One region of the Kitasatospora sp. NBC_00070 genome, then DNA from elsewhere that is predicted to be linked to it. Evidence: riboswitches for the same ligand, from Rfam matches in the RefSeq annotation. Region 1 holds a riboswitch; each other region holds the start of a gene.
What was found. Region 1 has a riboswitch for cobalamin ahead of OHV05_RS06110 (prenyltransferase/squalene oxidase repeat-containing protein). Riboswitches for the same ligand answer to the same signal wherever they lie in the genome.
Positions count from the first base shown of each region.

Region 2: linked by a shared signal. The riboswitch ahead of OHV05_RS21765 (ribonucleoside-diphosphate reductase subunit alpha) and the one ahead of OHV05_RS06110 (prenyltransferase/squalene oxidase repeat-containing protein) in region 1 are both predicted to bind cobalamin.
Region 3: linked by a shared signal. The riboswitch ahead of OHV05_RS33360 (FecCD family ABC transporter permease) and the one ahead of OHV05_RS06110 (prenyltransferase/squalene oxidase repeat-containing protein) in region 1 are both predicted to bind cobalamin.

Region 1 is NZ_CP108247.1:1,289,985-1,300,198, forward strand. It holds gene metE (5-methyltetrahydropteroyltriglutamate--homocysteine S-methyltransferase) at 1-1,205, shown strand, start outside; cobalamin riboswitch at 1,311-1,444, shown strand; gene OHV05_RS06110 (prenyltransferase/squalene oxidase repeat-containing protein) at 1,552-4,359, shown strand; gene OHV05_RS06115 (hypothetical protein) at 4,359-5,327, shown strand; gene OHV05_RS06120 (energy-coupling factor transporter transmembrane component T) at 5,333-6,514, shown strand; gene OHV05_RS06125 (ABC transporter ATP-binding protein) at 6,511-8,154, shown strand; gene OHV05_RS06130 (ECF transporter S component) at 8,151-8,960, shown strand; gene OHV05_RS06135 (VOC family protein) at 9,091-9,516, shown strand; gene OHV05_RS06140 (isopenicillin N synthase family dioxygenase) at 9,643-10,214, shown strand, end outside.
Region 2 is NZ_CP108247.1:4,708,702-4,718,915, reverse strand. It holds gene OHV05_RS21780 (hypothetical protein) at 1-407, opposite strand, end outside; gene OHV05_RS21775 (glycoside hydrolase family 26 protein) at 552-2,033, opposite strand; gene OHV05_RS21770 (hypothetical protein) at 2,111-2,962, opposite strand; cobalamin riboswitch at 3,094-3,235, shown strand; gene OHV05_RS21765 (ribonucleoside-diphosphate reductase subunit alpha) at 3,395-5,830, shown strand; gene OHV05_RS21760 (ribonucleotide-diphosphate reductase subunit beta) at 5,851-6,846, shown strand; gene OHV05_RS21755 (BTAD domain-containing putative transcriptional regulator) at 6,916-7,737, opposite strand; gene OHV05_RS21750 (aKG-HExxH-type peptide beta-hydroxylase) at 7,891-9,345, opposite strand; gene OHV05_RS21745 (hypothetical protein) at 9,431-9,553, opposite strand; gene OHV05_RS21740 (ABC transporter substrate-binding protein) at 9,660-10,214, opposite strand, start outside.
Region 3 is NZ_CP108247.1:7,358,114-7,368,327, forward strand. It holds gene OHV05_RS33315 (pseudouridine synthase) at 1-123, opposite strand, end outside; gene OHV05_RS33320 (pyridoxal 5'-phosphate synthase) at 258-947, shown strand; gene OHV05_RS33325 (hypothetical protein) at 1,040-2,059, shown strand; gene OHV05_RS33330 (maltokinase N-terminal cap-like domain-containing protein) at 2,154-2,741, shown strand; gene OHV05_RS33335 (protein phosphatase) at 2,789-3,301, opposite strand; gene OHV05_RS33340 (UDP-N-acetylmuramoyl-L-alanyl-D-glutamate--2,6-diaminopimelate ligase) at 3,421-4,983, shown strand; gene menC (o-succinylbenzoate synthase) at 5,041-6,213, shown strand; gene OHV05_RS33350 (hypothetical protein) at 6,229-6,774, opposite strand; gene OHV05_RS33355 (SDR family oxidoreductase) at 6,861-7,775, opposite strand; cobalamin riboswitch at 7,893-8,014, shown strand; gene OHV05_RS33360 (FecCD family ABC transporter permease) at 8,140-9,219, shown strand; gene OHV05_RS33365 (ABC transporter ATP-binding protein) at 9,245-10,015, shown strand; gene OHV05_RS33370 (ABC transporter substrate-binding protein) at 10,046-10,214, shown strand, end outside.

The sequences.
Region 1 (10,214 bases):
TCGCCCGGGGCCTGCGCGAGGGCACCGACACCATCGCGGCCGACCTGGCCGCCAACCGTGCCGACCTGGCCTCCCGGGCCGGTTCCGCGGTCACCCGTGACCCGGCGGTCCGGGCCCGGGTCGCGGCGACCACCGCCGAGGACGGCCGCCGCCCGCAGCCGTACGCCGAGCGGACCGTCGCCCAACGGGCCCGGCTCCGCCTGCCGTTGCTGCCGACCACCACGATCGGCTCGTTCCCGCAGACCACCGAGCTGCGCACGGCCCGGGCCGACCTGCGGGCCGGCCGGCTCGACCAGGCCGGCTACCGGGACCGGATGGAATCCGAGGTCCGGGAGGTGATCGCCTACCAGGAGAAGGCGGGCCTGGACGTCCTGGTGCACGGTGAGCCCGAACGCAACGACATGGTGCAGTACTTCGCCGAGCAGCTGACCGGCTACCTGGCCACCCGGCACGGCTGGGTGCAGTCCTACGGCACCCGGTACGTCCGGCCGCCGGTGCTGGCGGGTGACATCTCCCGGCCCGCCCCGATGACCGTCGACTGGTTCCGCTACGCCCAGGAACTGACCGACCGTCCGGTGAAGGGCATGCTCACCGGTCCTGTCACCATGCTGGCCTGGTCGTTCGTCCGCGACGACCAGCCGCTCGGCGACACCGCCCGCCAGGTGGCGCTCGCCCTGCGCGACGAGGTCACCGACCTGGAGGCGGCCGGCGCGGCCGTGATCCAGGTGGACGAGCCCGCCCTGCGGGAGACCCTGCCGCTGCGCACGGCCGACCGTCCGGCGTACCTGGCCTGGGCCACCGAGGCGTTCCGGCTCTCCACCTCCGGGGTCCGGGCGGACACCCAGATCCACACCCACATGTGCTACGCGGAGTTCGGCGCGATCATGACCGCGATCGACGAACTCGACGCCGACGTCATCTCGTTGGAGGCGGCCCGCTCGCACATGGAGGTCGCCCACGAGCTGGCCGAGGCGGGCTACCCGCGCGAGGTCGGCCCGGGTGTCTACGACATCCACTCGCCCCGGGTGCCCAGCACCGCCGAGGCGGCCGACCTGCTCCGCGCGGGCCTGGCGGCGATCCCCGCTGATCGGCTCTGGGTCAACCCCGACTGCGGTCTGAAGACCCGGGGCTGGCCGGAGACCCGGGCTTCACTGGACAGCCTGGTCGCGGCCGCCCACCTGGTCCGGGCCGAACTGACCGACTGAGCCCCGGCGCCCGGGGCGGAGGCGCCTGCCACGGCGCCCCCGCCCCGGGACCGGCGACGATGTGTCGAAGGCGATATGACGCCTCGTTGACTGGCCGCGCGGCCCCATGGTCTGATGAACCGCTTTTCATCCTCACCTGTAGGGGAAGCCGGTCCGAATCCGGCGCTGACCCGCAACCGTGGACCCGCCCCAACCGGGGAGGGTGAGCCGGAATGCCTACGGCGAGGTGCTTGTCAGCACTACGTGCGTCGTCGCGGACTACGACGCGGTCCAGCAGGAACCCTCTCCTCCTCGGAGCCTGTCGGCTGCGCCGTCCCACCCAGCGCCGACCGATCGAGGAGTCGCCGTGAGGGTCAGCAGCATTCGTACGCGTCAGGGAGGCCGGGGACTGGCGTCCCTGCTGCTCACCACCTCCGTCGCGGTCGCCGCGGGCGGCACCGTGCTGCTCGGCCACCCGGACAGCGCCGCCGCCGACCCGATCGAGGACTGCACCGCCGGCACCGGCGCGATCGTCGCCGTGGACTTCGGCCACTGGGGCGGCGGCGTGGTCCGGGGCTGCGACGCCCACCCCACCACCGGCATGGACCTGCTGCACCACGCCGGGTTCACCACCACCGGCACCGAGCACGACGGCCCCGCCTTCGTCTGCCGCCTGGGCACCGGCACCTTCGGCAACGGCGCCCAGTACCCGACCCCGGCCGAGGAGAACTGCGTCAACACCCCGCAGGCCACCGCCTACTGGTCGTACTGGATCGCCGAGCCCGGCCAACAGGGCTGGACCTACAGCCAGTTCGGCGCGGGAACGCAGAGGCCGGAGCCGGGCGAGGTCGAGGCCTGGGTGTACGGCGGCACCGACGTCGGCGGCACCGACGGCGCACCGTCCTTCACCCCGGACTCGGTCCGGGCGAAGAACAGCGCGAGCCCGTCCCCGTCCGCCTCGCCGTCGCCCAGTCCCAGCACTCCGCCTGCGGCCGGGGACCCCGCCGCAGCGGCGGCCTGGCTGGCCGGCCGACTCGTGGGCGGCGACCACCTGGAGAACGTCGCGTTCGAGGGCCCCGACCTCCCCCGGACCTCCTTCACCGCCATCGCGCTGGCGGCGGCCGGCACCCAGGACCCGGCCCTGCGCAAGGTGGTCGCGTACCTCCAGGCACACACGGACGAGTTCCTGTACCCGGACGGCCCGGGCTCCACGCCGGACTCCCGCGCCGCCGCCCTGCTGGCCCTGGTCGCCGAAAGCACCGGCGGCAACCCCCGGGCGTTCGGCGGCCACGACCTGCTCGCTGCGCTGACCGACCACGTGTGCACCGGCCAGGGCGAGAACGGCAAGTGCACCGCCGCAGGCGACTTCCACGGCGCGGCCTCGCCCTGGGTGCAGGCGTTCGGCGTGATCGCCCTGCTGCGCGGCGGGGTGACCCCGCCCGGCTCGACGCTCGCCCGCTTCGACGCGCTCCGGTGCGCGGACGGCGGCATCGCCGGTTCCATGATCGTCGCAGGCGGCCACTGCGAGTCCGACCCGTCCGGCACCTCCCTCGCCGTCCTCGCCCTGCGTGCCGCCGGGGGCCACGACCTGACGGTGCAGCAGGCGGCCGCCCAACTCGGCGCCGGCCAGCAGGCCGACGGCTCGTACGTCCCCTACGTCGGCGCCTCCGGCGACACCGGCAGCACCGCGACGGCGGCCCAGGCCCTCAAGGCCACCGGCCAGGACGCCAAACGGGCCGCCGCCAAGGCGTGGCTGGGCACCCGTCAGAACAAGGACGGCGGCTTCGCCCCCGACGAGTGGACCCCCGACTCGGACGTCCCCGCCACCGAGCAGGCCGTCCTCGCCCTGACCGGCACCGACCTCAGCACCGTCTCGCACAACCCCGGCACCGACACCCCACCCATCCCGAAGCCGGCCAGGACGCCGGACCTCGCCAAGGGCGGCAGCTACCTCACCGACCCGGCCCACCTGCTCGGCGGGCACTACTACGAGGCGTTCCCCGACTCCGGGTTCGCCGACTTCGGGCTCACCGTGGACGGGGCCTACGCGCTGGCCGCCACCGGTACCGACGACACCGCGCTGCGCCGGATCGTCGACTTCCTCGACCAGCAGGGCAAGGACGGCAACGACCGCACCGTCGACGACTGGACCGGCATCGGCACCGAGTACGCGGGCGGCGGCGCCATCGGCAAGGAGGCGCTGCTCGCCGAGATCGTCGGCCGCGACCCGCGCAACTTCGGCGGCCACGACCTGATCGCCGCCCTCGACGCGGCCATCTGCGCCCGCGCCGACGACACCCTCGGCTGCGCGGAGGCCGGCAACTACACCTGGGCCACCTCGGTGTTCTCCCAGTCCCTGGGGGTGCTGGCCCAGTTGCGGGCGGGCGACACGGCGAACGCCGCCGCACCGATCGCCTACCTGCGCGGCCTGCAGACGCCGAACGGCTCCTGGCCCAGCCTGATCCCGGCCACCGGCGACGCCGACGTGGACAGCACCGCGATGGCCGTGATGGCCCTCTCGCTGGTCCCCGGCGACGAGGCGGCCCAGGCCGTCGACAGGGGCCTGGCCTGGCTGGCCGGAAAGCAGGAGACCGACGGTGGCTTCCCCGGCGCGGCCGGGAACTCGACCAACTCGGCCGCGCTGGCCGTGCAGGGGATGACGCTCCGTCAGGCCGCTTACGCCGGACCGATCGCCAAGGCGGTCGAGTTCCTCGCCGACCGGCAGAACGGCGACGGCGGCTTCGACGTCGCGGCCTCCGGCCAGCAGGGTTCGGACGTCCGCGCCTCCACCCAGGCGCTCGGCGGCGTCACCGGGATCTCCTTCGGCACGCTGAAGCGGGACCTCGGCGCCACTCCCCCGTACCCGAGCGGCTCGCCCTCGCCCTCGCCCTCGGCATCGACGTCGCCCTCTCCCTCCGCTTCGACCCCGCCGTCGGCTTCGCCGTCCGAGTCCGCCTCCACTTCCCCCTCGGCAGCCGCTACCAGCACCACCCAACTACCCTCCACCGAAAGCCCCGTGGACAGCACGGCCGGCCCGCAGGACCCGGACCTCGCCTGGACCGGCACCGACGTCCTCGGTCTGGTCGGCCCCGCCGTGCTGCTCACCGTCGCGGGCGGCGCCATCCTGGTCGCCACCCGCCGTCGGACGGCCACCAAGCCCGGGCGTCACCAGTGATCCGCCGACCGGGCAGGCTGCTCGGGGCGGCCGGCACCACCTTCGCGCTGGCCCTCGGCGGGCTCGGCGCGGGCGCGGCCCCGGCCACCGCCTCGCCGCTGCCGATCGACCAGTGCACCACCACCTCCGGGGTGGTGCTCGCGGTGGACTTCGGCCACTGGGGCGGCCCGCTGCTGCGCTCCTGCGGCACCACCCCCACCACCGGCTACGCCCTGCTGAACCAAGGTGGTTGGAAGACCACCGGCACGGGCCACGACGGCCCGGCCTTCATCTGCCGGATCGGCTACAGCGGCCACCAGGGCGGCAAGCAGTACCCGACCCCCGACCAGGACAAGTGCGTGCTCACCCCGCCCGCCGCGGCCTACTGGTCCTACTGGCACGCCGATCCGGGCCAGGACACCTGGTCCTACAGCCAGTTGGGCGCGATGAGCTACAAGCCGAAGCCCGGCAGCGTGGACCTGTGGATCTTCGGTGGCACCGACATCGAAGGGACCGAGGGACGGCCGACCATCTCGCCCGACACCGTCCGCGCCCACAACACCGCCCCCGGCGGCACCACCCCGAGCCCCGCTCCCGAACGGCCCACCACCCCACCCGCCGGTGGCGGCAACGGTGTTACCACCGGCGGTAGTTCGAGCGGCGGCAGCGGCACCAAGCCCGCCACAGCGGGCGCCGGTACCCCGCAGCCCGGCGGGACCACCGCGTCCGACGGTGCGTCACCCACACCCGGCACCTCCACCGAGCCGACGCCGACGCCCACCCCGTCCGGATCGACCGAGGCACCCGGCCCCGTGAGCCCCACCGCGGCACCGAGCCCCGGCACCACGCCCGTGGACGCGGCACCCACCGCCGACGCCCCGCACTCGGCGGGCTCGATCGCCCCGGCCGTCGTCGGCGTCGCCCTGGTGGTGGCGCTCGGCGTCGCCACCGGGCTCACGGCACTGCGCCGACGACGACAGGCCGAGTGATCCGGGTGCCCCGACTCCCCACCTCCGCCGGTCGTCGGGTCCCGCGCGACCTCCATCCGGTCGCCTGGTGGATCTGGGCCCTCGCACTGGGCACCGCCGCCAGCCGGACCACCAACCCGCTGCTGCTGTTCCTGGTGCTGGCCGTGCTCGGCTACGTCGTCACCGCCCGCCGCACCGAGGCCCCGTGGGCCCGAGGCTTCAAGTACTACCTCTGGCTGGCCCTGACCGTGGTGGCGATCCGGGTCACCTTCCGGTGCATCTTCGCCACCGGCATCACCCCGCACGACCACATGCTCTTCTCGCTCCCGCACCTCCCCACCCCCGCCTGGTACGCGGGCATCCAGATCGGCGGCCCGGTCTCCCTGGAGGCCACCCTCTCGGCCGCCACCGACGGACTGCGGCTGGCCTGCCTGCTCTGCTGCATCGGCGCGGCCAACACGCTGGCCAACCCGAAGCGGGCCCTGCGGGTGCTGCCCGGCGCGCTGTACGAGCTGGGCGTCGCCGTCACGGTCTCGCTCAGCGTCGCGCCCCAACTGGTCCAGAGCGTCCAACGCGTGGTCCGGGCACGACGGTTGAGAGCCGGCCGGAGCAAGGGCATCCGCGCTCTGCGCAGCATCGTGGTACCGGTCCTGGAGGACGCGCTGGAGCGCTCGCTGCACCTGGCCGCCGCGATGGACTCGCGCGGCTACGGCCGGGCCGGCACCGCCACCCGGGCGTCCCGCCGGATCACCGGCGCGCTGATGCTGCTCGGCATGACGGGCCTGTGCGCCGGGATGTACGGGCTGCTCGACGGCACCGCGCCCGCCGCGCTCGGGCTGCCCGCGCTGGCCGTCGGCTCGGCGCTCTGCGCCGGGGGTCTGCTGCTCGGCGGCCGCCGGGTGCGGCGCACCAGCTACCGGCCGGACCCGTGGCGGCTCGCCGAGTGGGGCGTCGCGGCCTGCGGGCTGGTCGCCGCGACCCTGCTGTGCGTCACCGTGGGGTACGACGCGACCGACCTCAACCCCTCCCTCTCTCCGCTGACCTGGCCCGGACTGCCGCCCGTGCCGGTGGCCGCCCTGCTGCTGGCGGGCCTCGCCGGGGTCATCGCCCCGCCGCCGGGCCGTCCCGCCGCCCCGGCCGCCCTGCCAGGACCCCGGACGGCCGCCGAGGCCGGTACCGACCGCACGCCCACCGAGGTGACCCAGTGATCCGCTTCGACCAGGTCGGCATCCGCTACGACGGCGCCGACCACCCCGTGCTGCACGAGGTCGACCTCACCGTGCCCGAGGGTGAACTCTGCCTGGTGGTCGGGCGGACCGGCACCGGCAAGTCCACCCTGCTCGGCGCGGTGAACGGCCTGGTGCCGCACTTCACCGGCGGCACCCTCAGCGGCCGGGTCACCGTGGACGGCCGCGACACCGCGCACCACCCGCCGCGTGAACTCGCCGACGTGGTGGGCGTGGTGGGACAGGATCCGCTGGCCGGGTTCGTCACCGACACGGTCGAGGAGGAACTCGCCTACGCGATGGAGCAGTTGGCCATCCCGGCCGAGGTGATGCGGAAGCGCGTCGAGGAGACCCTCGACCTGCTGGGCCTCGCCGACCTGCGGTACCGGGGCCTGCACGAGCTCTCCGGCGGCCAGCAGCAGCGGGTCGCGATCGGTTCCGTGCTCACCGCGCACCCCCGGGTACTGGTCCTGGACGAGCCCACCTCCGCCCTCGACCCGACCGCCGCCGAGGAGGTACTGGCCGCGATCACCCGGCTGGTGCACGACCTCGGCGTCACCGTGCTGCTCGCCGAACACCGCCTGGAGCGGGTCGTCCAGTACGCCGACCGGGTCGTCCACCTGCCCGGCGACGGCACCGTCCGGCACGGCCCGCCGGCCGAGGTCTTCGCCGACACCTCGATCGCCCCACCCGTGGTGGAGCTCGGCCGGCTGGCCGGCTGGCGCCCGCTGCCGCTCTCCGTCCGGGACGCCCGTCGGGCCGCCGGGCCGCTGCGGGATCGGCTGGCCGGGCTGCCCGTCCCGCCCGCCCGCGCCGAACCGGCCCTGGGCGCAGCAGTGTTGTCCGCCGAACGGATCGTGGTGCGGCACGGCCGGGTGGTCGCCGTCCGGGAGGTCTCGCTGGAGCTGCGGGCCGGCCAGGTCACCGCGCTGATGGGCCGCAACGGCTCGGGCAAGTCCTCGCTGCTCTGGGCCCTGCAGGGCTCCGGGCCGCGCCAGGGCGGCAGCGTCCGGGTCACCCGGACGGCCGGGACGAAGCCGGTCGACCCCAAGCGGGTCTCCGCCGCCGAGGCCCGCCGTCTGGTCGGTCTCGTCCCGCAGACCCCGACCGACCTGCTCTACCTGGAGACCGTGGCCCAGGAGCTCGCCCAGGCGGACCTGGACGGGGCGCGGGACGCCGGGTCCACGGCCCGTCAGATCCTGGACCGCCTCGCGCCCGGCATCCCCGACGGCACGCACCCGCGCGACCTCTCCGAGGGGCAGAAACTGGCTCTGGTGCTGGCCATCCAGCTGGCCGCCGCACCCGCCGTCGTCCTGCTGGACGAGCCCACCCGGGGGCTGGACTACCAGGCCAAGGAGGCGCTGACCGGCATCGTCGACCAGCTCGCCGCCGAGGGGCGCGCCGTGCTGGTCTGCACCCACGACGTGGAGTTCGTCGCGGTGGCCGCCGACCGGGTGGTGGTGCTGGCCGAGGGCGAGATCGTCGCCGACGGCCCGACCGCCGAGGTGATCGTCGCCTCCCCCACCTTCGCCCCGCAGACCGCCAAGATCCTCGCCCCGCTCCGCTACCTGACCACCCGTCAGGTCGGCCTGGCGCTCGCCGCGACGGAGGCCGTCCGATGACCGCCGCCGCCCGCGTCGCGGTCCGGCTCCCCGGGCGGGCCCGCCTGGTGGTGGCGCTGGCCGCGTTCATCGGCCTGGTCGCCTTCCTCTGGCCGTTCGTCGTCGCCCCGGGGAAGTTCGGCTCGGCGTACGCACCGCCGCTGATCTTCGGCGCGCTGCTGGTCCTGGTCCTGGCCGTGGTGATCGCCGAGATCTCGGCTGGCGGCATCGACGCCAAGGCGCTCGCCATGCTCGGCGTGCTGTCCGCCGTCAACGCCGGTCTGCGTCCGCTCGGGGCCGGCACCGCCGGGGTGGAGACCGTCTTCTTCGTCCTGGTGCTGGCGGGCCGGGTGTTCGGCCCCGGCTTCGGCTTCACCCTCGGTTGCACCTCGCTGTTCGCCTCCGCCCTGATCACCGGCGGTGTCGGGCCCTGGATGCCGTACCAGATGTTCGGCTGCGCCTTCGTCGGCCTGCTGGCCGGGCTGCTGCCGAAGCTGCGGGGCCGGGCCGAGGCGGTGATGCTGGCGGTCTACGGAGCCGGTTCCGGCTACCTCTTCGGTTTCCTGCTGAACCTCTCGTTCTGGCCGTTCTCGCTCGACCCGAACAGCTCGATCGCCTACCTCCCGGGGCTGCCGTTCACCGAGCAGTGGCACCGCTACCTGCTCTTCGACCTGACCACCTCGCTCGGCTGGGACACCGGGCGGGCCGTCACCACCGGCCTGTGCGTGCTGATCGTCGGCCCGGCCGTCCTGACCGTCTTCCGGCGGGCCGCCCGCCGTGCCAACTTCGAGGCCCCGGTCCACTTCACCCCGGCGGCCGGCGACTGACACCCGGGCGGGCGGCGCCACCTGAATGCTCCGGCGCGGAATCCGCCGGGCCCGCGCGGCCCCGGCCTACCCTGGGCCGGGAACACCCGAGCCCGGACAGCCGACCGCAGGCCCGACCGAGGAGCATCCGATGACCCAGCCGCCCCCGCCCCAGGTCTGGCCCAGCCTGCGGGCGCACGACGCCCACGCGTTGATCGGGTTCCTGACCGAGGCGTTCGGCTTCGAGGCCACCGCCGTCTACGCGGACGGGACGCACGTGCACCACGCCCAGCTCAGCTGGCCGGCCGGTGGCGGGATCATGCTCGGCTCGGCCCGCGAGGAGGACAGCGACGAGGACCCGTGGCCGCTGCGGCCGGGCCACTTCGGCGCGTACGTCGTGGTCACCGAGGACCCGGACGCGCTGTTCGCCCGGGCGGTCGCCGCCGGTGCCACCGTGGTCGCGGAACCGCACGACACCGACTACGGCACGGACGGCTCGCGGGACTTCACCGTGCGCGACCCCGAGGGCAACCTGTGGGCCTTCGGCACCTACCGGGGCGAGCCCCGGAAGGGCTGAGACACCGCCCCGCCCGACGCTCCGAGGCCGGTCGCCGTCGGCTCCCCACCGGGTCAAGGCCCCCTCCGGGCCATAATCTGGTTCTGTGTACGATCCGTGGGGGAATCACCACCTCGGAAGGCAGCCATGACAGCGCAACCCACCGGCCTCCCCGTCATCGACCTCTCGCTCGCCGACGGCACCGCCGACGACCGGGCCCGGCTGCACGACGCGCTGCGCGCCGCCGCCACCGAGGTGGGGTTCTTCCAGCTCATCGGCCACGGCGTGACCACCGGGGAGACCACCGCGCTGACCGACGCCATGCACGCCTTCTTCGCCCTCCCCGAGGCCGACCGGCTGGCCGTCAGCAACCTCAACTCCCCGCACTACCGCGGCTACACCCGCACCGGCACCGAACGCACCGCCGGTGACCGGGACTGGCGCGACCAGCTCGACATCGGCGCCGAGCTGCCGGCCCACGTGCCCGGTCCGGGCGAGCAGCCGTACTGGTGGCTGGAGGGCCCGAACCAGTGGCCCGCCGCCGTCCCGGGGCTGCGCGCCGCCACCCTGCACTGGATCGACCGGCTGGGCTCGGTGGCCGCCCGGCTGCTGCACGAGCTGCTCGCCGCCATCGGCGCCCGCCCCGACTTCTACGACTACGCCTTCGCCGGGCACCCCCACCTGCGGCTCAAGCTGGTGCGCTACCCGGGCACCCCGCC
Region 2 (10,214 bases), 3.4 Mb from region 1:
ACCGACAGGCCGACGACGAAGGTGAGCAGCTTGAGCAAGCCCTCGGTGGTACCGGTGAACCACTCCCGCTGCGGGGCGTCGAACAGCGCACCGGTCAGGCTGCGCAGGCGGTTGTAGCCCTCGACCAGCGCGACGCCGATCACCACGCCCCTGGCCCAGTACCGCTCGTTGAGGATCAGCCAGGCCGAACCGAGGTAGATCACCCCGTAGTTGAGCCCGTTGGTCTCGGCCTGGGCCGCACCGTCGCTGACCCCGTAGTAGAAGATCCCCTGTACGAAGGTGGTGAAGCCCACCTGCCAGAAGCAGTTGTAGGCCGACCAGAGGAGCAGCACCACGCCCCAACAGGCGGCGACCCAGCCGACCGTACGTACGTGTCGGCCGGCGTACCCCAGCACCGAAGTCGACACCGGACCTCACCTTCCCTCAGATCGCAGTCCCCCGGCCGGACCCGGTAGTGGGCAGCCGTCGGATCGGTCAAACCCAAAAAGGTTCCCACATTGATCCGTCACAACCCGCACTCGTATGCACAGGGCCGCGGATCGTTACCAAACTCATCCCATGTGCAGGGCGGACCAGTCGAAGTTCACCCCGAAGCGCCCGTAGCCCCCGGTGATCGCCATCGGGCTGTTGTAGGTCTCCTTGACGTCGGCCCTGGAGTTGACCACCTGGCCCGGCGTCACGTTCTTCTCCGTCAGCGACTGCCCCCAGACCGTCCAGACCGTCCAGGGTGTCCGCTTCAGGGTGTCCTTCTGCCGGGAGTTCACCGGTACGGCGAAGGACTCCGCCAGCATCCGGGGCTTGTTGTACGCGGCGAGACCGTCGTAGTAGCGCTTGGTCCACACCTCGCCGGTGCCGATCGGGTCCCGCGGGCTGCCGCTGTAGTCGTCCACCCCGACCACGTCGACGTACTGCGCGCCGGGATAGTAGCCCCACGGGTCGACGCCGGGGGCGCCGTCCCAGGAGACCGGGGTCCAGACGAAGATCAGGTTGTGCAGTCCCCGGGTCTCCACCAGGTAGCGGTAGGTGATCTTCCACAGCTTCTGAAAATCGGTGCCCGACTGTCCCGACCACCAGAAACTCCGATTGCAGCCCGGCACGTTCATCTCGTGGTACGGCCGGTACAGAACGGGAACGTCGTGCGCGGCCAGGTACTCCAGGTGGTCGGCCAGGTAGCGCAGGTCCTCCATCAGAGCCCGGTTCTCGGCCGTGCCCGAGCTCTCGTCCACCACCCGGCCGAACCAGCCGCGGTCGGTCGCCGCAGGCGAGTTCTCGCACAGCACCCGGTCGAAGGACTTGGTCGGCGAGCCTGGGTAGGGCTCGTGGAAGGACATCCCGACGATGCCTGCCGGGCCACCACCGTTGTCCGGGAGCATCGTGGTGGTGCCGTCGCAGTTCTGCTGCACGCCACTGGCCCCGTAGGTCCCGTCGTCCGGACGCGGGTGACCGGACCACACCGCCGTCAGCAGGTCGACGGCGTCGTCGGCGTACTGCCACTTGGCTGAGCAGGACGGCCACTTGTCCTTCGAGTAGGACCGGGGGTTCCCCACCCCCCAAGTACTCTGTCCGTAGCCGGGACCGAGGTCGGCCTCGACGAATCCCGGCAGCTTGCCGGTGATGTCGATCGCCTTCTTGTAGTAGTACCCGGCGGTCTTGGTCCCCGCGTAGTCACCGTACGAGGGGTTGTAGAGCTCGTTCTGCACCTCGACGTGCTGGCCGACGACGGTGCCGCGCGGCTTCCCCGCACGGGCGTCCCGCTCGAGGTCCGCAAGCATCTGGTAGACCGAGCGGGCGTTGGGCGAAGCCTTCGGGTCCCGCTCCAGCAGGACCTTTCCGAGCTCGGCCGTCGGCACCCGGGGTGCTCGGGAGGATGGCGGTCCGGACAGGGTCGGCAAGGGCGCCAGCCCAACCGGTCCCGGCAGCGGATCGTCCGAGCTGACCGCGATCACCGCCGTGCACAGAGCGGCGACGGCCAGCCCCGCCGCGGTCACCTTGACGGCCTTGCTCCGCAGCACCCCCGCCGGTATCACACCCATCCCCCTGACGCTTGATCATCCCGACAGGGAGACAGTACCGGGGCGAGGCGAGGCGACCGACCCCGCGTCTCCCGTTGTCAGCTGTGGGGCTGTGACAGCGCGCGCTGGGTCAACAGCTCACGCAGGTGGTCGGCGAACGCCGGGCCACTGTCGGTCGCGGTCTGGTCAGCCGTGGTCCCCCCGGCCTTGGCCGAGCCGGCCGAAGTGAAGTAGGCGAACCGGCCGAGCGAGCCGTGGGTACTGGCGCAGCCGACCGTCTGGCAGAACTCCTTGACGTCGTCGGCCGGGAGTCCCTTGATGTGCCCCTTGTACTTGGTCATCGCGGTCTCCGCCTGGAGCTTCTTGTCGAACACCGCAACGCCGACCACGATCGCGCTGTCGCCGGACGCGTAGGTCGCCCGGAACACCTGCTGGCAGGCCTGACCCGCGATCACGTCGCCGAGGCCGCCGATGGTGGCGTTCCAGCACGGTGTCGTGGTGGCGACCGCGCGGCGGACCCAGGTGTGACCGTTGATGGTGAGCGAGTCCTCCGGGAAGAACGCGGTCGAGGTGACCGGAGCCTTGTCGGTGGTGACGTCCCAGATCGCCTTCGTGCTCTCGTCCTCGCCGGCCGAGGCCGAGGGCTTCGCCGGTCCGGACGCCTTGGGCGAGGCGCTCTGGCTGGGGAGGGCGATCGGGTCGTCCTTGCCGGAGCGCGACACGGTCACCGCGACCGCCGTCAGCGCGCCGACCACCAGCAGCGCACCGACACCCAACAGGATCCGGTTGCGGGTCTTCCGACGCTGCTCGCCCGCGGCTTGCTCCGCGAGCTGCTCCCAGTTCGGTTCGGTCGGCGGCGGCCCGTACCCGGGATACTGCGGGTACGACGACTGCCCCTGCCCCGGCGGCGGACCGTATCCACCGTTGTTCATTCCCGCCCCATCACTCATGAGCGCAGATCCTAGGCCATCGCCCAATCCGCTGGACAGAGGTGTCCCACGGTCCGGCACGGCACGCCGCCGGTCACTGCAGGCTACTCATGCGCTACACGACACGACACAAGATGTGGGGTTACACGAGCCAGGCACCACTACATGTATGCTCGCTTTCGCTGTCGACGCAGGGGAACCCGGTGTGATTCCGGGACTGCCCCGCAGCGGTGAGCGGGCTCCTCCAGCAGGTTCCCGCAAGTCCGATGACCTGCCGACCGTGTGCCACAGGGCTTCCCCGCAGTCGCCATGCAGCACAGCAGTATCGTCCGGGCCTCGCGGGTGGGCCGGGGGGTGGTTCGCGCGCGCCGTGAGGTGTTCCGCGCTGCCTTCCCCTGCGCCCTGACGGGTCCGGTGCCCCTCGCCGACCGCCGCCGCCAGGAGAGAAGCGCCTTGACCATCGCTGCCTCAGTTGCCCTGCCCTCCCAGGGTTCTGCCGACTCCGCCCAGACCGATCCAGGTGCTGCGCTGCTTCGGCTGCTCACCGACCGCAGCATCGACCTGCCCCAGGTGGACCCCGGCCACGTCGCGGCCGCTGCGCTGCGCGGCCGGAACGCCAACTCGGACTTCGCCGAGCTGCGCGGACTGGCCGTGGAGGCTGCCGCCTCGATGATCGCCGAGGACCCGCAGTACTCGAAGCTCGCCGCCCGCCTGCTCGCGCTGGAGATCCAGGACGAGGCGATCGGCCAGGGCGCGCTCTCCTTCTCCGCCTCGATCGTGGTCGGCCACACCGAGGGCCTGATCGGCGACGTCACGGCCGCCCTGGTGGCCAAGCACGCCGACGCCTTCGACGCGCTGATCGACCAGCGCGGTGACGACCGCTTCGAGTACTTCGGCCTGCGCACCGTGCAGTCCCGGTACCTGCTGCGCCACCCGATCACCCGCAAGGTGATCGAGACCCCGCAGCACTTCCTGCTCCGGGTCGCCGCCGGTCTCGCGGTCGGCGACACCGAGCAGTCGGTGGCCGAGGTGGCCGAGCTCTACACCCTGATGAGCCGGCTGGAGTACCTGACCTCCTCGCCGACCCTCTTCAACTCCGGCACCAAGCACCCGCAGATGTCCTCCTGCTACCTGCTGGACTCGCCGCTGGACAACCTGGACTCGATCTACAGCCGCTACGCGCAGATCGCCCGGCTCTCCAAGCACGCCGGCGGCATCGGCCTCTCCTACAGCCGGATCCGTTCGCGCGGCAGCCTGATCCGCGGCACCAACGGCCAGTCCAACGGCATCGTCCCGTTCCTGCGCACCCTGGACTCCTCGGTCGCCGCGGTGAACCAGGGCGGCCGCCGCAAGGGTGCCGCCTGCGTGTACCTGGAGACCTGGCACGCCGACATCGAGGAGTTCCTGGAGCTCCGCGACAACACCGGCGAGGAGGCCCGCCGGACCCACAACCTGAACCTGGCGCACTGGATCCCGGACGAGTTCATGCGCCGGGTGAACGCCAACGCCGACTGGTCGCTGTTCTCCCCGGTCGACGTGCCCGAGCTGGTCGACCTCTGGGGCGCCGACTTCGACGCCGCGTACCTGAAGGCCGAGGCCGAGGGCAAGGCCGTCCGCACCATCCCGGCGCAGACCCTGTACGCCCGGATGATGCGCACCCTGGCCACCACCGGCAACGGCTGGATGACCTTCAAGGACGCCTCCAACCGCGCCGCCAACCAGACCGCCGTGCCCGGCCGCACCGTGCACTCCTCGAACCTCTGCACCGAGATCATCGAGGTCACCGACGACTCCGAGACCGCGGTCTGCAACCTCGGCTCGGTCAACCTCGGTGCCCACGTGGCGATCGGCGCCTCCGCGGCCGACCTGCTGAACGCGATGGACTGGGACCGGCTGGACGCCACCGTGCGCACCGCCGTGACCTTCCTGGACCGGGTCATCGACATCAACTTCTACCCGACCACCGAGGCGGGCACCTCCAACTCCCGCTGGCGCCCGGTCGGCCTGGGCGTGATGGGCCTGCAGGACGTCTTCTTCCAGCTCCGGCTGGACTTCGACTCGGCCGAGGCCAAGCAGCTCTCCACCCTGATCGCCGAGCGGATCATGCTGGTCGCCTACGAGCGCTCCAGCGAGCTGGCCGTGCAGCTCGGCCGGCACGAGGCGTACGCGGAGACCCGCGCCGCCCGTGGCCAGCTGCACGTCGACCACTTCGAGACCGCCCCGCAGTGGACCGAGCGCTGGGAGGCGCTGCGCGCCACCATCGCCGAGACCGGCCTGCGCAACTCGCTGCTGCTGGCGATCGCGCCGACCGCGACCATCGCCTCGATCGCCGGTGTCTACGAGTGCATCGAGCCGCAGGTGTCCAACCTGTTCAAGCGCGAGACCCTCTCCGGCGAGTTCCTCCAGGTCAACCCGTACCTGGTCCGCGAGCTCAAGGAGCTGGGCGTCTGGGACGCGCAGACCCGGGACGCGCTGCGCGAGTCGAACGGTTCGGTGCAGGACCTCAACTGGCTGCCCACCGAGGTCCGTTCGCTCTACCGCACGGCGTGGGAGCTGCCGCAGCGGGCGCTGATCGACCTGGCCGCCGCCCGGCAGCCGTACATCGACCAGAGCCAGTCGCTGAACCTCTTCATGGCCGCGCCGACCATCGGCAAGCTGAGCTCGATGTACGCGTACGCCTGGAAGGTCGGTCTGAAGACCACCTACTACCTGCGCTCGCGCCCGGCCACCCGGATCGCCCAGGCCGCCTCCTCCTCCGGGGCGAAGGCCGTCGTCCCGGCGCCGTCCGCGCCGGTCGTCGTGGCGACCCCGACCACCCTCACTCCGGAGGAGGAGGCGGCGCTCGCCTGCTCCCTGGAGAACCCCGAGTCCTGCGAGGCCTGCCAGTGAGCACCACCGACCGCGAGAAGATGCTGCTCGACCCGGGCTTCGAGCTGACGCTCCGTCCGATGCGGTACCCGTCGTTCTACGACAAGTACCGCGACGCGATCAAGAACACCTGGACCGTCGAGGAGGTGGACCTGCACTCCGACGTCGCCGACCTCGCCAAGCTCAGCGAGGGCGAGCGGCACATGATCGGCCGCCTGGTCGCCTTCTTCGCCACCGGTGACTCGATCGTCTCGAACAACGTGGTGCTGAGCCTCTACAAGCACATCAACTCGCCCGAGGCCCGGCTCTACCTGTCCCGGCAGCTGTTCGAGGAGGCCGTGCACGTCCAGTTCTACCTGACGCTGCTCGACACCTACCTGCCCGATCCCGAGGACCGGGCGGCGGCCTTCGACGCGGTGGAGAACATCCCCTCCATCCACCAGAAGGCGCAGTTCTGCTTCAAGTACATGAACGCGGTCGACCACCTCGACTCGCTGCAGAGCAAGGACGACCGACGGGCCTTCCTGCTCAACCTGATCTGCTTCGCGGCCTGCGTCGAGGGCCTGTTCTTCTACGGCGCCTTCGCGTACGTGTACTGGTTCCGGTCCCGGGGCCTGCTGCACGGTCTGGCCACCGGCACCAACTGGGTGTTCCGGGACGAGTCCATGCACATGGACTTCGCCTTCTCGGTGGTGGACACCGTCCGCCAGGAGGAGCCCGACCTCTTCGACGACCAGATGGCCAAGCAGGTCACCGAGATGCTGGAGGAAGCCGTCGAGGCCGAGCTCCAGTTCGCCGAGGACCTCTGCGGCGAGGGCCTGCCGGGGATGAACACCGCCTCGATGCGGGAGTACCTGCAGGCGGTCGCCGACCAGCGGCTGGCCCGTCTCGGCATGCCGATCCGGTACGGCTCCAGCAACCCGTTCGGCTTCATGGAGCTGCAGAACGTGCAGGAGCTGACCAACTTCTTCGAGCGCCGGGTCAGCGCCTACCAGACCGCCGTCGAGGGCTCGGTCGCCTTCGACGACGACTTCTAGGCCGCGACACCACCGGAGGGGCGCGGGGTTCTCCCCGCGCCCCTCCGGCGTGTCCCGGGCCGACCGGCCTCAGCCGAGGTGCAGCGTCGGGTCGCCCGCCAGGATCCGCCGGTGCAGCTCGGTCACCGCCCGGCCCGGGTCCAGCCCCTGATCCTCGATCAGCAGGTCCCGCAGCTCGCCGTACGCGGCCAGCGCCTCGGCCTGCCGCCCGTCGCGCAGCAGCGCCAGCATCAGCTGGGACCGCAGCCGCTCCCGGAGCGGGTGCTCCGCCACCAGACCGCGCAGCACGGGCAGCACCTCCGCATGCCGGCCCAGCGCCAGCTCCGCCTCGACCAGACCCTCGGCGGCCAGCACCCTGGCCTCCTCCAGCCGGCTCACGTACCCGAACACGCTCGGCCCGAGCGGCACGTCGACCAGCGCCGGACCGCGCCAGAGCTCCAGCGCACCGCGCAGCAGCCGGCCGGCCTGCCCGTGGTCGCCGGTACGGAGCGCCGCCCGGCCGGACTCCGCCAGCGTCTCGAACCGCACCGCGTCGATCGAGCCGGCCTCGGTCAGCAGGGTGTACGCACTGCCGGTGGTCCGCACCGCCCCCTTGCCGAGCAGGCCGCGCAGCCGCCAGACGTACCCCTGCAGGGTCTTCCGGGCGCTCTCGGGCTCGTCGGCCTGCCACAGCTCGGCGATGATCCGGTCCACCTGGACCGGCCGGTTGACGTTGATCGCCAGCAGCGCCAGCAGCGCCCGCTGCTTGGCCGCCGACAGCTCGATCTCCCGTTCGCCGCAGCGGAGTTGGAGCGGTCCGAGCAGACCGAACCGGGTGCCGCCGGACGGCTCGGCACCGGTCGGCCCGGGCGGGGCGAGGAGCCGGGGCGAGGGCGGGGACATGACGGACATTCAGCGAACCTCCACCGGAAGGCAGCGATACCGGGCCGGGAGGTCTGGACTCCCTGGCACGCTCCGCTCAGCATGCCCGGCCGCCGGGCCTGCCCGCGTCCGGTGTGTCACCTCGGCGCCTCGGAGCCCGGGCACCCGGGCACGCCGACCGGCTCAGTCGGTGACCGGCTCCACCAGTCCGGCCTCGGTCAGCCCGGCGATCCCGAGCGCGAACCGGGCGTCGTCCGGACCGCCGCCGCCCCGCCGGGTGTAGGCCGCCTCGATCTCCTCGGGCGTGCCACCGTCGCACAGCGCGTAGATCAGCCAGGCGTGCTCGTTCAGCCAGTGGAACCGCGCCGCCTCCGGCGAGTAGGCCAGCAGTTGGTGCTGGTCCGGCAGCGGGCAGACGGTCACCGGCTCGGCCTTCCGGTAGCCGCGCGGGTCGAGCGCGGGCCGCTGCACCGAGCCGGGCGCGGCGGCGGCCGGCTCGGGGACGGTCACCCGGACGGCCGGGGCGAGCGGCGCCACCGCGTCCAGCAGCCACCGGACGAACCGCCGGCCGGCCGGGGTGAGCGCCTCGCCGTGCACCTCCAGGGCCTGCCGGCCGAGGTAGCCGGCCCGCTCGGCACTGGTGTCGTACCCGCCCTCCCGGTCGGCCCGGCTGCCCGGGGTGGGCGCCCCCACGCCCTCGGTGACCGGCGGCGCGCCGAAGCGCTCCACCAGCTCGGCGGGGGCCTCGGCGGCGGCCGCGAAGAACAGCACCAGGTGGCTGTAGACGTGCAGGCCGGCCAGCACCCGGGTCAGCGTCCACGGGGCCGACCGCCAGGGGATCTCCACCAGGTGGCCGGGGTCGGCGACCATCGCGCCGGTCCGCAGCAGGTCGAACTGCTTGAGGTGCAGCCCCTCGTGCAGCAGGATCTCGGCGGTCATCCACGGGTCGTCGAGGTGCTCCGGCGCGACGAACAGCGCCGAGGGCAGCGGGTCGCCACCCGAGAACGAGTGCAACTCGCCGTCGTCGGCGGCCCCTTGGGCCAGACCGACCAGCGAGACGTGCGGGAAGACCCCGGCCCCCGCGTACGGCAGCAGCTCGGCCAGCAGCTCGGCGCCCCGGGCCAGCCCGGCCAGCTGGGCCTGCCCCGGGGCGATCCGGCGGGCGCCGCGCAGGTCGGTGAAGCTGCCCTGCTTGAGCTCCTCCAGCCGTACCGCGAGCGGCAGTTCGGCCACCTCGGGCCGGACCTCGGTCCACACCCAGCCGACCCCTCGGCCGGCCCACGGCCGGTGGTGCGGGTCCATCAGCCGCTCGGTCGGGCCGAGCCCGTCACCGGCGTCCAGGTCCGCCTGGGTCAGCTGCCGGGCGAACTCGCTCGGGCCCGGCCGGTGCCGCTCCAGCGCGACCAGGTCGTTCTCGAAGGCGTTCCGCAGCACCGGGTCGTAGAGGAACGGGCGGAGCCCCGCGTCCTCCTCCTTCGCCAGCCGCTCGAACCGTTCGGCCGCCTCGGGGAAGTCCCGGGCCAGCACCGTCAGCCCCAGCCGGTAGCGGGCGATGTTCCGGGCCTCGATGGCCCCGGGATCCCCGAACTGCGGGTCGGTGCCGAGCAGTCGGTCGATCTGCGAGTAGGACGGCGACAAGGTTCACCCCAGGGCTGGGTCGGTGGGTCGGGAGCGACGGCGGGCCGTCCACCGGGCTCTCCGGTGAACGGCCCGCCGTCGGTTGCTACTTCATCGGTGCGATGAGCGACGGGAGCCACTCGCGCTCGTACGGCGCGTCGGTGGTGATGCTCGGCACCGACTCGGCGGTCACCCGGATGTTCGGCAGTTCCACGGTCTGGGACGGCATGGCGTCTCCTTCCACTCAGCTGACGGGGCACTACCGAATCTAGGCAACTCCGGTGTGGCGCCGGTGTGGTGGCGCTCTCGCCGGCGGACCGGGGAAGGCTCCGCCGTCAGCTCTCCAGCGTCACGTCGAACAGGTCCAGCTGGAGCAGCGGGGTGACGGTGACGTTCCCGGTCCGGGTGGACCAGCCCGACTCCACCTTCTGGTACCAGAGCGGGATGGCGGGCATGTCCTGGATGATCATCTTCTCCGCCTGCCGGTAGAGCTCCCAGCCCTCCTGCTCCGAGGGCGCCGCGTCCGCCTCGGCCAGCAGCGCGTCCACCGCCGGGTTGGAGTAGCCGGAGCCGTTCACCGCCGCACCGGTGCGGAAGATCGGGTTGAGGAAGTTCTCGATCGACGGGTAGTCGGCGACCCAGCCGGACCGGAAGATCGTGGTGACCTGCTGCTCGTTGATCAGCTTGCGGAACTCGCCGAAGGTCGGCACCGGTGCGTACCTGGCCTCGACGCCCAGCGCCGCGGTGATGGTGCGGCAGGCCGCGTCGATCCACACCTGGTTGGCCGAGTCGTCGTTGGAGGTCAGCTCGATCGGCCCCTCGAAACCGGTGCTCTCGAACAGCGCCTTCGCCTTCTCCGGCTGGTAGCTGCACAGGTCGCCGCCGGCACC
Region 3 (10,214 bases), 6.1 Mb from region 1:
CCGGTCGGCCAGGTAGTCGCGCACCGTCGTCCAGTCGCCCTCGACCGGCAGCCGCCGCCGGACCGGGTCGACCCCGCGGCGCTGCGGCAGCGGTGCGGGCGGCACGGCGGATCGGCGTCTCATGTCGAACCAGCCTAGTGCCGTGCCCGGGCAGGGGTTGTCCCACCGGGCACGCACCCGGTCGAGTGGCCGTGACCGGTTCCGGCCCCTGGCCGGGGCAGAATGGGGACCCGGAGACCGAGCCCGGAGGATTTACCGTGACGCGACCGGCCCAGCAGAGCGAGGAGCTGGCGACGCTCCGTCAGCTGCTGCGCACCCGCCCGCCGATGGACCGGAAACTGCCGGCCTTCGACCCGGGCGCCGCCCCGGCGGACCCGGCCACCCTGCACGTGTCCTGGCTGCTGGAGGCGATGACCGCCGAGCTGCCGGACGCCCAGGTGGTCACCGTCTCCACCTCCGACGGGGACGGCCACCCCGACGCCCGGGTGCTGGTGCTGCGGGACATCGATCCGGCCACCGGCAGCTGGAGCTTCGCCGCCGACCTGCGCAGCCCCAAGGGCGAGCAGCTCGCCGTCACGCCCTGGGCCGCCCTCACCTCGTACTGGCCCGCCTTCGGCCGGCAGATCAGGGTGCGTGGCCCGGTCGAGGCGATCGACCAGCAGGACGCACCGCCCGCCGAGCGGGGGGTCGGCCCGGCCGGCCACACCGCCGCCGTGGTCGGCCGGCAGAGCCAGCGGCTGGGCAGCGCGGGCGAGTTGGAGTCCGCCTGGCAGCTGGCCGCCGCCGAGGTGGCGGCCGATCCGGCCGGGCCGGTGCCGGGGCTGACCCGGTACGTGCTGCGCGCCGAGGCGGTGGAGTTCTGGCACGGCGACCCCGGTCGGCGGCACATCCGGCTGGCGTACCAGCGGACCGCCCTCGGCTGGGAGCGGGGCCTGCTCTGGCCGTGAGCGGCCCGGGCCGGGGTGACGGGAGGCCGGCCCGGCCGGCGGCGGGCTGGGACGCTGGTCCGGCCGCGTGCGATGATCGCCGGGTGCTTCGGGTGCCTGGAAGGTCGGTCCTCCGGCGGGGCAGGTCGGCCGGACCAGCCTCGGCGCTGGCCGCTGCCCTGCTGCTGGTGCTGGGCCCGGCCGCCGCTCCGGCGGCCGCCGACGGCAGCCCACGGCGCGAGTTCACGATTCAGGACGCCCGGATCACCGAGTCCAGCGGCCTGGCCGCGAGCCGCCGGCACCCCGGCGTCTACTGGACCCACAACGACAGCGACGACGGCCCGTACGTCTTCGCGGTCGACTCCCAGGGCCGCACGCTGGCCACCGTCACGCTGCGCGGGGTCACCCTGCGGGACGCCGAGGCGATCGCGCTCGGCCCGGACAACCAGCTCTACCTGGCCGACATCGGCGACAACTTCAACGGCAAGTGGCCCGAGGTCTGGCTCTACCGCTTCGCCGAGCCCGCCCAGCTGACCGACCAGACCGTGCAGGCCACCCGCTACCGGGTCAGGTACGCGGACGGGCCGCGCGACGCGGAGGCGCTGCTGGTGCACCCGGTGACCGGCCGGGTGTACATCGCCAGCAAGAGCGACAAGGACCAGGGCCACCTGTACCAGGGCCCCGAGGCGCTGTCGGCCACCGCCGTGAACACCTTCAAGAGCATCGCCGACGTCCCCTGGGTCACCGACGGCGGCTTCTCCCCGGACGGCAGCAAGGTGGTGCTGCGCGGCTACTTCTGGGCCAAGCTGTACGACTGGAAGGACGGCACCATCACCGCCCCGGAGTCGGTGAACGTCCCGTTCCAGCGCCAGGGCGAGTCGGTGACCTTCTCGGCGGACGGCGACTCGCTGCTGTTCGGCAGCGAGGGCAAGCAGAGCGACGTGTGGCGACTCCCGCTCAAGGCCGCCACTGCGACCCCGACCCCTGCTCCGGCGGCCGACCCGGCGGCCTCGGGCGCTCCGGCCGCCGCCCCCGAGCCGAAGAACGAGCCGAACCACGCGGGCGCCCTGCTGCTGGTGATCGCCGCCGTCGGGGCGCTGTTCTACTGGCGCAAGGGCCGCAGTTCGGGCTGATCAGCCGTCAGGGCCCGGCCGGGCGAGGGTGGATCGGGCCGCGGCCCGCGCACCGCTGATAGCCTCGCGGGGCACCCGGCGTGAAGGAGTCCCGATGGCCGTCGTCCACCGCACCACCATGAAGCCCGGCAAGCTCGAGCTGCTCACCGAGTGGCTGCCGCAGCAGTCCTGGTACCTGGGCGCGGGCCGGGCGCCGGAGCTGGTCCGGGCCGGCGGGTTCCGGCTGGACGACCCCGAGGGCGAGGTGGGGATCGAGTTCATGGTGGTGGTGGACACGGCCGGGCCCGACCCGGTGGCCTACCTGGTCCCGCTGGCCTACCGGGGCGCCCCGAACGGCACCGGCCCGACCCTGATCGGCACCTCCGAGCACGGCGTGCTCGGCACCCGGTGGATCTACCACGGCACCGGCGACCCGGTGCTGATGACGGAGCTGGCCGCCCTGCTGAGCGGCAACGCGGTGCCGCAGCAGCAGAGCGAGAGCGACACCCCGGACCCGACCGTCACGGTCCACCCGGTCACCACCGGGCAGCCCTTCAGCTACGAGACCGTCGAGGTCCTGCGACCGCTGGCCGACCAGGCCGCCGAACTCCCGGCCGACACCGTGCTCGGCCAGGTCGTCGCAGGCTGGCTCTGGCCGGACGGCACCCCAGCCCGCGCCGTCTTCGCCCGCGCCACCCCGTAGCGGGGCCTGCCACCGTCCGGCTGAACTCCGTTAGAGGGAAGGGCGGTTCAGGCGTGGGCGGTCAGGTCGCTGAGTTGGGCGGCCAGGTGCAGGCCGGTGGTGAGGTACTGCACGAAGGTCTCGTTGTTGAGGGCGGCGGGGGAGCGGCGGCGGCGGATCAGGGTGATCGCCTGGTCCATGTCGTGGCCCAGGCCGGCCAGGGCCTGAGCGATCACCAGCCCCGAGCGGTTGTAGCCGGAGTGGCACCGGACGAGGACGGTGCGGCCGGCGCGGACGGCGTCCGCCACGGCGGTGGCGAGCGATGCGGCCGTGCGGAGCTGGGCGGCGGTGAGCGGTTCGTCGGGCATCGTGCCGACCAGGTGCTCCACGTCGGGGGACGGGCCGTGGCCGGGGGCCGAGAAGAGGCTGACCACCAGGTCGAACTCCGACCCGACGACCACGGACTGGAGGTCCCCCAGGCAGTCGGTCCAGATGTGCCCGCCCATCCAGAGGCCCGGGACGATCTCGTTCCAGGGCTCCTCGGGGCCCGGTACGTGCCGGTCCTTCCTGCGCGTCCTCATCGCCTCACCCTCCCGCAGCGCCAACGGCGGGGCGGGGCGGGGAGTTCCGCGTTCCCTCGGGCGGGCCTTCGGGGTGATCGGTGTTCGCGCGGGCCGTTCGTAGGGATAACGTCAGGGGCGTGTCACGAACCGAAAGCTCCCCCGCCGCGCTCCTGCCTCGTCCGGAGCGCCTGCACACCGTCCCGCTCGAACGGATAGCCGGGCTCCTGGGTGTTCCAGGGGCTTCGGGTGACGTCCCGGTCACGGGGATCACGCACAGTCATTCGGCGGTCCTGCCGGGGGACTTGTACGTGGTGCTCCCCGACAGCCGGGTGGAGGTCCGGGAGGCGGTGGGGGCGGCGCGGGCGGCCGGGGCGGTGGCCGTGCTGGCGGAGGCGGCCGCGGCGGAGCGGCTGGGCGGGTGCGGGGTGCCGGTGCTGGTGGTGACCGGGTTGCGGTCGCGGCTGGCGGAGCTGTCCAGCTGGTTCTACGGGCGGGCGGCGGAGGGCCTGTTGAGTTTCGGCGTGACCGGCACCAACGGGAAGACCACCACCTGCTATCTGCTGGAGGGCGGCCTGGTCGGGGCCGGCCGGGCCCCCGGCCTGCTGGGTACGGTGGAGCGACGGCTCGGTGCCGAACGGTTCGCCGGTGAGCTGACCACCCCCGAGGCGCCGCAGCTGTACGCGCTGCTGGCGGTGCTGGCGGAGCGCGGCGCGGACGCGCTGGCGATGGAGGTGTCCAGCCACGCGCTGCGGCTGGGCCGGGTGGACGCGCTGGTGCTGGAGGTCGCGGTGTTCACCAACCTGACGCACGATCACCTGGACTTCCATCCCGACATGGAGGACTACTACCGCGCCAAGGCGGTCCTGTTCACCCCGGAACGCTGCCGGCGCGCGGTGGTCAACGTCGACGACCCGTACGGGCGGAGGCTGAAGGACGAGGCCGGGGTGCCCGTGGTGACGTTCTCCGCCGAGGGCGACCCCGGTGCGGACTGGCGGGCGGTGGACGTCCTGCTGCGGGCGGACGGTTCGACGTTTCGGGTGCTCGGCCCCGACGGTGCCGGGGCGGACGCCCGGATCGCGTTGCCCGGCGGCTACAACGTGGCCAACGCGCTGGGCGCCGTCGCGGCCCTGGTCACGGCGGGCCTGCCGCTGGACCGGGTGGTGGCCGGGATCGGCGCGGTGACCGGCGTACCTGGGCGGGTGGAGCGGGTCGAGGCCGGGCAGCCGTACCTGGCGGTGGTGGACTACGCCCACCAACCCGACGCGCTGCAGGCCGTCCTGACGACCCTTCGGGCGGTCACCCCGGGACGGCTGCACGTGGTGATCGGCTGCGGCGGGGACCGGGACACCGCCAAGCGGTCCGTGATGGGCGGGGTCGCCGCCCGGTTCGCCGACACCGCCGTGCTGACCACCGACAACCCCCGGTCCGAGGACCCGTTGGCGATCCTGGCCACCATGCGGGCCGGGGCCACCGCCGTGCCCGCAGCCGAACGGGCCGAGCTGCTGGTCGTCCCGGACCGGGCCGAGGCCATCGCCGCCGCCGTGGCCCGGGCGGTGGCCGGCGACACCGTGCTGATCGCCGGCAAGGGTCACGAGAGCGGCCAGCAGATCGGCGCCGTCAGCCTGCCCTTCGACGACCGGGCGGTGCTGGGCGCCGCGATCACGGCCGCCCGGTCCACCGGTGAGCCCGACCGCGGCTAGGCCGCTCTCTCGGTCGCACCCCGGCCCGCCCCCGACTCACCCGACCTCGGAGAACTCTTGCTGGTCTCACCCGCCCTTCCCCTCGCCATACCCGTACCCGGGACGGTCGTCGACGCGATCCGGATCGTGCGCGTCGACCTGTTCGTGGTCCGGCTGCCGCTGCTCCGCCCGTTCACCACCAGCAGTCACCGCAAGGACCACCTGGACCACATCCTGGCCCGGGTCACCGACCAGGACGGCGCCACCGGCTGGGGGGAGTGCGCCAGCCCGACCGACCCGTTCTACGGGCCGGAGAACCTCCGCAGCTGCTGGAACGCGCTGACCGACTACTTCGCCCCGGCCCTGCTGGGCGCCGGCTGGCAGCACCCCACCGACCTGCCGACGGCCTGGGGCCACATCCAGGGCAACCGGTTCGCCCGGGCGACACTGGACATCGCCTGCTGGGACCTGTTCGCCCGCCGGCAGGACCGCTCGCTGGCCGACACCCTCGGCGGCACCGCGGCCGCCGTCCCGGTCGGGGTCAGCCTCGGCATCGAGCCCGGCGTCGAGGAACTGCTCGCCCAGGTCGAGCGGTACGTGGCGGAGGGCTACCGGCGGGTCAAGCTCAAGATCGCCCCCGGCTGGGACGCCGCACCGGTGGCCGCCGTCCGCGAGCGCTTCCCGGACACCCCGCTCCAGGTGGACGCCAACGGCGCCTACCGGGACCACCCCTCGCACCACGCGGTGCTGCGGGAGCTGGACGGCCTGGGCCTGGCGATGATCGAGCAGCCCTACCCCGCCGACGACCTGCTGGCGCACGCCCGCCTGCAGCGCGAACTGGCCACCCCGGTCTGCCTGGACGAGTCCGTCACCACCGTGCACACCGCCCGGACCGCGCTCGCCCTGGGGGCCGGACGGATCGTCAACATCAAGGTCTCCCGCCTCGGCGGCCTGACCGAGGCCCGCGCCGTCCACGACCTGTGCGAGCAGGCGGGCGTGCCGGTCTGGTGCGGCGGGATGCACGAGTTCGGCATCGGCCGGGCGGCGAACCTGGCCCTGGCCGCACTGCCCGGCTTCACCCTCCCCGGTGACCTCTCCGGCTCCGACCGGTACTTCCGCACGGACGTGGTGCAGCCGCCGATCCGCGCCCACGACGGAACGGTGGCCGTGCCGACCGGCCCCGGCCTCGGCGTCGAGATCGACCAGGATGCGCTGCGCGGTCACCTGCTGCGCAGCACCGTACTGACCTGAGCGCGGTGGGGGCGGTCACTCGCTGTCCGACACCCACGTCCTCCGGTCCGCGTACTCCGCCACGACCGCACCGGGGCAGGCCCGGCGCAGTGCCGCCGCCAGCAGGCCCGGGTCGTGCTCCGGATGGTCGAACGCGGCCCGGGTGCGGTGGACCTTGCCGCCCACGTGCAGTTCGAGCACCCGTTGGCCGCCGTCGGGATTGTCCATGGACCGGTGCCCGGTACGGATCAGCTGCAGCCGGCCGACCGAGTCGAGCGGGTGGCTGCTCTCCCGGCCGTCGACCCGCACCAGCACGAGCACCGGCGGGGGCCCCGGCCGGATCTCGGCCCGCTCGACGGCCCTCCGCTCGCCCAGCCAGGGCGGCACCAGCAGCACGCCCCAGAACGTCACGAGGATCCCGCCCAGCACCAGGGCCGCCCAGGGCGCGGCGACCGCCACCGCCCCGACGGTCAGCACGTGTCCCACGGTGACGACCACGTAGTCGCCCCAGTCGGACGACCCCTCGTACTTGCTCCGGTAGGTCTCCCAGCGGAAGACGCCGCCGTCCTCGGGTTCGCTCATGGTGCCCAGCATGGCGATCCGTGCGCGCTGCCGGAAGGGGTACCGAGGAGGAAGTCGCCCCCGGACGGTGTGCCGGTGACGGACCGTCAGCGGTAGCCGGTGGGGTCGGCGGGCAGGTCCGGGTCCTGGACCTCGACCAGGTAGCGCCAGGCGTCGGGCCGGCTGCCGTCCAGGTCGGTGAAGCCGTAGACCCGGGCGAGTGCGCCGCTGGACAGGGACTGCCCGTTCCAGCGCGCCACGTCGGGGTCGGCGGCCAGGGCCACCACGGCGCGGCCGACGTACGAAGGGGTCTCGGAGATGCCGAAGTGCGGGACCCGGGCGATCGCGTCCCGCCAGTTCTGCTCGGTGACCCCGAAGGTGTCGAGCATCAGCTCCGAGCGGAGCCAGCCGGGGGTGAGCGCGACGGCGGTGGCGCCGCGCGGGCCCAGCTCGTGGCCGAGTGAGAAGGCCATCCGCAGGACGGCGGACTTGGCCAGGTCGTAGAAGAAGGAGACCCGGTAGCGGGTGCGGTTGTACTCCTCCGTGCCGTCGGTCATCTCCACCACCAGACCGCCCGGCGTGCGCAGCAGCAGCGGCAGCGCGTGGTGGCTGGTGATCGCGTGGGTCTCCACCGCGAGCCGGAGCAGGCGCAGGCCGTTGTCGAGGTCGTGCTCCCAGACCGGGCTGTTCCACTCGAAGAGCCGTTCGCCGCCCCAGATGTCGTTCACCAGTAGGTCGAGCCGGCCCTGTTCGCCGTCGATCCGCTGCACCAGGGCCGCGACCTGCGCGGGGACCAGATGGTCCGTCACCACCGCGATGCCCCGGCCGCCGGCCGCCGTGACCAGTTCGGCGGTCTCCTCGATCGTCTCGGGGCGGTCGTACTCGGAGCGCCGCCCCCGGGTGCTGCGCCCGGTCACGTAGACGGTGGCTCCGGCGGCGCCGAGCTCGACGGCGATGCCCCGGCCCGCGCCCCGGGTCGCCCCCGCGACCAGCGCGACCTTGCCGTCGAGTGCTGTCGTCACGGTGCCGACGCCCTTTCGCTCCAGGTGGTGCCACGCTACGCGCCCGCCCGACCGGGTCGGCGGAAGCGCGCGGGTGTGCCGGGCACCACAGCCGTTGACCCCTTACCGGGACGGACGGTGTTGTTATGCTGCGAGAGCGTCCCGAGGGGAAAGTCCGGTGGAAGTCCGGCGCTGACCCGCAACGGTGGACGGGCCCCTGAGGGTCCGTGAGCCCGATCGCCCTCGGCGGCGCTGACCTCCCGACAACTCGCCGCGGACTGCGAGGGGATGCGGCACGGCACGCCCGCGCGGACCTTCAGGTCCGCGCCGACCGGGCGGCCCCGGCGCGTCGTCCCGTACGCCCGCGGCCCGACCGAAGGCAGCCGTGAGCACCGCCGTAGCCGCACCGACGCCGAAGGCCGCCGCCCACCCGCCCGCCCGGACCCCGGTGCTGGCCGCCGGGCTGACCGTCGCCCTGCTGGTCTCGCTGGTCTGCGGCGTCGCGCTGGGCTCGTCCGGGATCAGCTGGGGAGCGGTGGTGGAGTACCTGCGGGCCGGTCTGACGGGTGGTCGGATCAGCGCCGACCAGCTGGCCGGCTACACCATCGTGTGGGAGATCCGGCTGCCCAGGACGGTGCTGGCCGCCGTGGTCGGGGCCGGGCTGTCGGTGACCGGCGTCGCCGTCCAGGCCATGGTGCGCAACGCGCTCGCCGACCCGTTCGTGCTCGGGATCTCCTCCGGTGCGGCCGTCGGCGCCAACGCCGTCCTGCTGCTCGGCGCGTTCGCCTCGCTCGGCGTCTGGGCGCTCTCCGCCTCCGCGTTCGCCTCCGCGCTGGCCGCCATGGTGCTGGTCTACGCGGTGGCCAGGACCGCCGAGGGCCTCACCCCGCTGCGCCTGGTGCTCACCGGCACCGCGCTCGCGTACGGGTTCTCCGCCGTCACCTCGCTGATGGTGTTCTCCGCCGAACGCGGCGAGGCGGCCCGGACGGCGATGATGTGGTTGCTCGGCAGCCTGGGCGGCGCCACCTGGGCCGCCGTCCCGATCGCCGCCGGCACCGTGCTGGCCGGGTTCGGCTACCTGCGGTACTCCGCCGGGCAGTTGGACGCGCTGGCGATGGGCGACGAGACCGCCGCCGCGCTCGGCGTGGACGCCGCCCGGCTGCGCCGGGCGCTGTTCGTGGTCACCGCCGCCGTCACCGGCACGGTGGTCGCGGTCAGCGGGGCGATCGGCTTCGTCGGGCTGATGGTCCCGCACCTGGCCCGGATGCTGGTCGGGGCCGACCACCGGCGGGTGCTGACGGTGGCTCCGCTGCTCGGCGCGGTGCTGCTGGTCTGGGTGGACATCGTCTCCCGGCTGCTGCTGGCGCCCGCCGAACTGCCGGTCGGGGTGGTCACCGCCGTGCTCGGGGTGCCGTGCTTCCTGCTGCTGATGCGGCGGCGCGGCTACAGCTTCGGCGGCCGCTGATGGCCGCCCGGGGGAGGGGACGCTGATGCGCGTCGACATCGAGGAGGTCTCGGTCGAGCTGGCCGGGACCAGGCTGGTGCACGAGGTCACCGTACGGGCCGCCAGCGGGCAGGTGCTCGGCCTGGTCGGGCCGAACGGCAGCGGGAAGTCCACCCTGCTGCGCTGCGTCTACCGGGCGCTGCGCCCGGCGGCCGGCACCGTCCGGCTGGACGGCGACGACCTGCACGGCCTGACGCCCCGGGAGGGCGCGCTCCGGGTCGGCGCGCTGCCGCAGGAGACGGTGGCCGAGTTCGACTTCACGGTCGCCGAGGTGGTCGGGATGGGACGGCTGCCGCACCGGCGCGGCTTCGGCGCACCCGGCCCGGACGAGGCGGCGGGCTGCGCGCGGGCGTTGGCCGAGGTCGGGGCGGAGCACCTGGCCGGGCGGGGCTTCCTGAGCCTCTCGGGCGGGGAGAAGCAGCGGGTGCTGATCGCCCGGGCGCTGGTCCAGCAGCCGGCGGTGCTGGTGCTGGACGAACCCACCAACCACCTGGACATCGCGCACCAGTTGGAGGTGCTCTCGCTGGTCCGCTCCAGCGGCCTGACCGTGCTGACGGCGCTGCACGACCTCAACCTCGCGGCGGCGCACTGCGACCTGCTGTACGTGATCGCGGCCGGCCGGATCGTCGCCTCGGGACCGCCCGGGGAGGTGCTCTCGCCCGACCTGCTCGCCGAGGTGTTCGGGGTCCGGGCCCACCCGGTGCGGCACCCGGTGACCGGCGCCGTCCAACTGCTCTTCGACCGACTGCGCCCCTGATCCACCGCACCCCTGATCGACCGCACCCTGATGAGGACGGACACCTTGCTCACCCATCCCCGCCGCGCCCTGGCCGCCACCGCCGTGCTCGCCCTGGGCCTGACCGCCTGCGGCGCCGAGGTCACCCCTTCGGCGGAGAGCGCGGGTTCGCCGCACTACCCCGTCACCGTCGACAACTGCGGCACCCCGCTGACGTACC